2 linked regions of the Leucothrix mucor DSM 2157 genome follow. The protein of the gene in region 1 interacts with the protein of each later gene in a pairwise test. Links are inferred from orthologs where the notes say so. Each region holds a gene or a part of one and is shown on either strand. Other genes may lie near its edges.

What was found.
Region 2: the proteins of LEUMU_RS0117160 (region 1) and recJ interact in binary tests that used the Escherichia coli proteins (3 or more experiments, as listed by UniProt). The link is inferred for Leucothrix mucor DSM 2157 from one-to-one orthologs.

What each region holds. Positions count from the first base shown.
Region 1 is NZ_ATTE01000001.1:3,742,139-3,745,359, reverse strand. The notes cover bases 205-3,098. They hold LEUMU_RS0117160 (DNA topoisomerase III), read left to right. Parts: upstream 205-589; coding sequence 590-2,608; downstream 2,609-3,098. Other genes in these bases: LEUMU_RS0117155 (hypothetical protein), read left to right, coding at 2,792-3,098; LEUMU_RS0117165 (Mpo1 family 2-hydroxy fatty acid dioxygenase), read right to left, coding at 205-471. In the rest of the region: more of LEUMU_RS0117165, read right to left, coding at 43-204; more of LEUMU_RS0117155, read left to right, coding at 3,099-3,221.
Region 2 is NZ_ATTE01000001.1:2,342,622-2,345,868, forward strand. What follows is about bases 1-2,920. They hold recJ (single-stranded-DNA-specific exonuclease RecJ), read right to left. Parts: upstream 2,366-2,920; coding sequence 635-2,365; downstream 1-634. Other genes in these bases: bamB (outer membrane protein assembly factor BamB), read left to right, coding at 1-624; LEUMU_RS27985 (DUF7079 family protein), read right to left, coding at 2,405-2,818. In the rest of the region: LEUMU_RS27990 (formylglycine-generating enzyme family protein), read right to left, coding at 2,964-3,247. UniProt on the Escherichia coli protein: Single-stranded-DNA-specific exonuclease.

The sequences.
Region 1 (3,221 bases):
GGCGGCGAAGCTAAAAGCGGTCAGCTAAGCGCTTTAAATGATTTAATCGTTTGGTGAAAAGCCCGCTTTTTGCAGCAATGGATAAGCCACCCACAGCGGCCCAATCAGCAGAAACGACAAGTCTTGCAGAAAGCTGGGTTTCTTCCCCTCAATCTGATGCCCATAGAACTGCCCCGCCCACGCGGCAACAAAAATCAGCACCAACATAAAAAAGCCAAAGCCGATCGCCAGTTGCAACACAAGGCTTGCGCCAATCATCGCTGCGCCTAAAATCGCGATCTTTTTACCCATGGTGAAATAAAAGCCAATCGTGGCAGCGGCAAGAATGATGAATAGAAAAAAGGACACTTTCCACAGCAGTGCAACCACGGCAAAGAATATGATCGGCACACAGATGGTGTGAATTTGTTTGTTTTTCGGGTTTTGGTGTGAAACCGCATAAGCGGCCATCCACTGGTCAAATGTTTTCATGAGATCTCCTTCTCGGTAATTATTCGATTATCCGCATCTCTAATAATTTAGCAACTTATTGACCATTGGAGAGCTTTGCGCTGTACTGTGCTATCCGATTTATCCATTCAAATAAAAAATGATTCTATACATCGCAGAAAAGCCAAGCCTTGGGCGTGCTGTTGCTCAGGGGCTACCGAAACCGCATCAGAAAGGAGATGGCTTTATTAAAGTCGGCAATGGCGATGTGGTCAGCTGGTGCATCGGGCATTTATTAGAGCAGGCTCAGCCCGAGGCTTATAATCCGGAATTCAAGAAGTGGTCGATTGCGCACCTGCCAATTGTGCCGGAGCAGTGGAAGCTGGAAGTAAAGTCCAATACCCGCAAGCAATTCACCGTGCTGAAAAAGCTGATCAAAGAAGCTGATGTGTTGGTGAATGTTGGCGATCCGGACCGGGAAGGGCAAATTCTGATTGATGAGGTAATCAATCATTGTGGCGTGTCGAAAGCTAAAATTCTGGGTGCCAAGCGCTGTTTGATTAGCGATTTGAATGCCAATGCGGTGAAAAAATCCCTGAACAATCTACGTAACAATAGCGAGTTTGTGCCGTTGGCAACCTCTGCCTTAGCGCGTGCGCGTGCCGATTGGTTATACGGCATTAATCTCACGCGTTTGTGTACCTTAAAAGGGCAGAAGTCCGGCTTTAATGGTGTGCTCTCGGTTGGGCGGGTGCAAACGCCGCTGCTGGGTTTGGTGGTGCATCGGGATTTGGAAATTGAGGACTTTGTCAGTAAGCCATTCTATGAAGTGTTTGCCATCTTGCAGACCGAAAAAGGTGAGCAGTTTCGAGCTAAATGGAAGCCGAGTGCTGCCTGCGAAGATTATATGGATGACGAAGGTCGCGTGCTCTCCAAAAAGCTGGCAGAGACCGTGGTGGCCAAAGTCGTTAATCAAAACGGCACCGTGACCAATGTGCAGCAAAGCAAGAAAAAACAGCAACCACCGCTGCCGTATAACCTCTCCTCATTGCAAATCGATGCCGCAAAACGCTTTGGCTTAAGCGCGCAGCAAGTGTTGGATATTTGTCAGCAACTGTATGAGCGGCACAACTTGATCACCTATCCGCGTTCGGATTGCCGCTATCTGCCGATGGAGCATTATGCTGATGCCGGTGGCGTGACCTCGGCCATTGCCAATACCTGCAGCAATCTGAGTAAAGCAGTTTCACAGGCTGATCTGAGTTTAAAAAGTAAGGCGTGGAATGACAGCAAAGTGAGCGCCCACCATGCCATTATCCCAACGCTGCGTTCAATGGATGGCAGTCGTTTATCCGCTGGCGAGGCCAATGTGTATGAGCTGGTCGCACGCCAATATTTGATTCAGTTTTACCCGCCGTTTGAATATGCCGACAAGCAAATTGATAGCGAAGTAGCCGGTGGCTTGTTTATCGCTAAGCAAAAGGATGTGTTGAAGCAAGGTTGGAAGGCGCTATTTCCGGCGGCTAAATCCTCAGGCAATGCTGCGGCCAAGTCGCAAGGCAATGGTGCCAATTCTGCCAGCGGCGAGTCAGGTGCTTCCGAAGCGGGCAATCAAGAATCTGAGAATAATGGCGGCTTCTCCAGCGTAAAACTGCCGAGTGTGAAAAAGGGGCAGCCGGTACTCTGCGCCGATGCGAATTTGGTCGAGAAGCAAACCACGCCACCCAAACATTTTAATGATGCGACTTTACTAGGGGCGATGACTGGAATTGCCCGTTATGTGAGTGATCCGAGTATCAAAAAAGTACTGCGCGAAACGGATGGCTTGGGTACTGAAGCGACCCGCGCAGGCATTATTGAATTGCTGTTTAAGCGAGAGTATTTAGCCCGCAAGGGGAAGGAAATTCGGGCGACGGATATTGGGAAGCAGCTGATTACCAGCTTGCCATCGGTGATGGGTTATCCAGATATGACCGCGCATTGGGAATCGCAGCTGGAAGCGATTAGCCAGCGTGAGATTAATTATCAGCACTTTATGACGCCGATGACGCAAGGGTTGGGGCAGTTGATTGATGAGGTGAGTGCGGTGGAGTTTCGCGGGTTGAAAGGTTTAGGCAAGCCACCGAAGCAATGGGCTAAAAAGAAGCCCGCCGCTAAACGAGGCAAGCGCGCCTCCTGATAAACGGCTGTTGGTTATGGCGCGTGAACCCATCATACTATGGTTAAAATCGGGTTTGATTATATGTCATGGTCCGGCTGTGGGATCTGTTTCAACGATTAAGTATATTGCTCGTAGTACCTCCCCTCTCTGATAAACATCCCCAGCGCTAGTCGACTCACCAGATGATTAGGTACTCAACTTATGTCTACAAAATTAGTTTTTTTATTGGTTCTAGCTTGCAACACACTAGCAGTTGCTACTGCGATTACTATATACAACAAAACGGGAGTGAACCACTTCAACGAAAGTGGATTCATTACTATATTCTCTTGTCTTCAACTGTTAACAATATCCGGTATCGTATTTCAAATTAACAAGCATTCCCGTTGGAATAAGCCTACTGCAATCTGGAAACTTATTGCGCTCGGTTTTCTATTCTTGGCGATAGATGAAGTATTCAAGATCCATGAAAATATTGATTTACTGACTCATCACGTCTTTGGTTTGGAAGAAACGGGTCTTACTGACCGAATTGATGACCTCGTCATAGGCGTGTTCGGGTTGATAGGCTTGGGCGTGCTTTTTGCCTATCGCAGCGACTTAACAGCTTATCGCGTTACCTTGCCGTTAT
Region 2 (3,247 bases), 1.4 Mb from region 1 along the record:
ACTCCACAGCTTTCAAGCTATGGCGCCAGCGTGCCTATTATTGTTGATAACGGCGTCATTGCTGGTTTCGACAATGGTAAAATTGCAGCTTACTTGCTGAAAACAGGTAAACCAATCTGGGAAGTCACCATTGCAACGCCTCAAGGTGGATCAGAACTTGATCAAATCGTTGATGTGGATGGACGCTTAAAGCCTCTGGGTAATGCCCTATTCACCAGCAGCGTGAATGGTCGCATCCTCGGCGCTAATATGCTAAACGGAAACGTAGTGTGGAGTGATGTTTTATCTTCCTACACCGGTGCAGACGCTGATCCTAAAGGTGTTTACAGCACGGATTCCACAGGCAGAGTTTGGAAGTATGGCCCGTTAAATGGTCAGAAGGCTTGGGATAATAGCGACCTTGAAAATCGCCAACCAACAGCGCCAACGGTTGTCGCTGGCGGAAGTCGCATTGTAGTGGGTGATCGTCAAGGTAACCTACACTGGCTCGACACCAGCAATGGACAAATTGTTAGCCGCACCACAGGTGACCCAGCAGGTTACCAAGTACCGGTCGCAGTCAGTGGCAATACCATTTATGCCTTTGGCCGCAGCGGTATGCTGACAGCCATTAGCAACCAGTAATACCCATCGTTTACAGCAGTCGCTGCACCATTAATTGCAGCGACCGCTTGCCGTTATACTCATTCACCGACAATTGATACAGCAGATGTGCTTGCTCGCCCTGCTTCGGCCATTGCGTCGGATCAACATTAAATACAATTCCCGACAACAGCTCTGAGCTGCCTTTCGCGCGCAATGTAAGCTTTAGATGAATTTGTTTTAACTCCCGCCGCTCGACAATCTCAAACACATCATCAAACACCGGTGCCGGAAACGCCTGCCCCCATGGAATTCGATGAGATAACTCCTCAGCAACGTCCAATGAATAGTCATCAGCCGCCAGACTGCCATCACTCAGAATTTGCTCCTGAAAGACTGCCGCATCCGTTTGCTCAGCAACCACCGCTTCTACCGCTAACCGAAAAGGCTCAAAATCGCCTGTTTTCAAAGTGAGGCCAGCAGCCATGGCATGCCCCCCAAACTTTTCAACCAAGCCCGGATGCGAACTCGCCACCCGGTCAATCACATCGCGCATGTGTATGCCAGTAATCGAGCGACCAGAGCCTTTGATTTCACCATCCGTACCCGGTGCAAATATCAAACAAGGACGATAATAACGCTCCCGAATCCGCGCCGCTAAAATCCCAACAATGCCCTGATGCCATTCTTCGTGATACATGCAAATAATGGGTGGCAGCGTATCCTGATCCAGATTCAGCGAATCCAGCTGCTGCATAGCATCCTGTTTCATATCGGATTCTAATTCACGACGCGTGCGATTCATTTCATCCAGCTCAGCGGCCAGCGTCAACGCCGTGGCTTGCGAATCTGTTAGCAGGCACTCTATGCCAAGCGACATATCATCCAAACGCCCTGCAGCATTTAAGCGCGGACCACAAACAAAGCCGAGGTCTTGGCTACAGACTTGCTGATAATTCCGCTTGCCAAGCTGCAACAAGGCTAAAATACCTGCACTACACTTACCACTTCGGATACGACGTAAGCCCTGCTCAACTAAAATTCGATTATTAGTATCCAAAGGTACTACATCAGCGACCGTACCCAATGCCACCAAATCCAACCATTGAACCAGATTAGGCGGGGCCAGTTTATGCTCTGCAAAATAATTTTTAGTCGCCAGCGTTTGTTTCAATGCCAGCATTAGGTAAAAGATCACCCCAACTCCAGCAAGATTCTTTGACGCAAATTCATCACCCGGCTGATTAGGGTTTACGATGGCAGCGGCCGCAGGTAAGGCTCGACCCGGTAAATGATGATCAGTAATAATCACATCAATTCCAAGCTCACGAGCATAGGCAACACCCTCGATACTAGAGATACCATTATCAACGGTAATAATTAATTCAGGCTGGAAAGGCGCAGCTACATCAATAATCTCAGGAGTGAGACCGTAGCCATACTCAAAGCGATTGGGGACAATGTAATTGACCGACTGAAAGCCGAGACTAGTCAAAGCGCGCATGGCTAAGGCCGTGGCGGTTGCACCATCAGCATCAAAATCACCCACAATCAAAATACGCTTCTGGGCGATTAAGGCGTCATACAAACGCTGTGTAGCTTGATCAACTCCCATGAGCGATCCAACCGGCTGTAGGTGTTTGAGTTCACTGGAAAGCTGTATCGGGTCGGTAATTCCACGACTGGCAACCACCCGTTGCAGCAGGCTTGAAACGCCCGGCAGTGAGGGCAAAGTCTCAGGAATCGCGCGGCGCAGTAGTGCTACCGACGTTATATCAGCCATTGTATTACTCATTATCATCCCCTTAAATCTGGGGACAGACTATAACGCAATCCGGTTTTGTTTGCGTTGTATCTCCTGATATTTCAATACCAGTGTTGGCCAGTATGGCTCATGAGTGTAGAGGTTAAAGGCACGGCGTATGGGGTCGAATAAGGCATCTTGCCAGCGCTTAGGTTTATACATTTCTGCAATGATTTGTTGCGCTAGCCAATGCTCATCAAAACCTGACCAAGCACCAACTGGCATTAGCAGGTTTTTGTATACGACGGGGGCGACTTCTGCATCACAAATGGCGCGTAACTCGTTTAAAGAGTAGCCGCTATCAACCATGACCGCAGCAATGTGGATCAGGTCACTTTCCTGAAGCTCCGTATCGAGCCAAAGGTCTGCGAGGGCGCTCCAAACGGGCGTCCGACGTTCTATTTCATCTTCGGTCAATCGCTTAGCAGGCATGAGATTTACCTATTGATTACCAGAAATACCATTCCCTATTATTTCACAATTACTAATAACTATACAAATTAACGTTTTTCCGCACCGACAAAAACCAACTGATGTGACTGAATTTATTAATGAATTTCCTCTTGGGTTGCGGTAGTTATTGCTTCTTCTGCCAATCCCGCGCTACCCGAAATCCATAGAGATTACTCCGATCATGCTGCGAGCCCGGACTACGAATTGCCGAGCGCATACCCGCCCCATTCATATCCCAGGAACCACCACGACGCACTCTCACACTGGGGTTTTCACAGCCCGCCTCCCACGCTTTCCCATCTATTGGGGCATTGTGATAAGTTGTATGCCAGCAGTCCTCAACCCACTCCCACAAATTGCCAGACGTATCTTGCACATAATATTTATTTGCTGGAAATTGCCCAACCG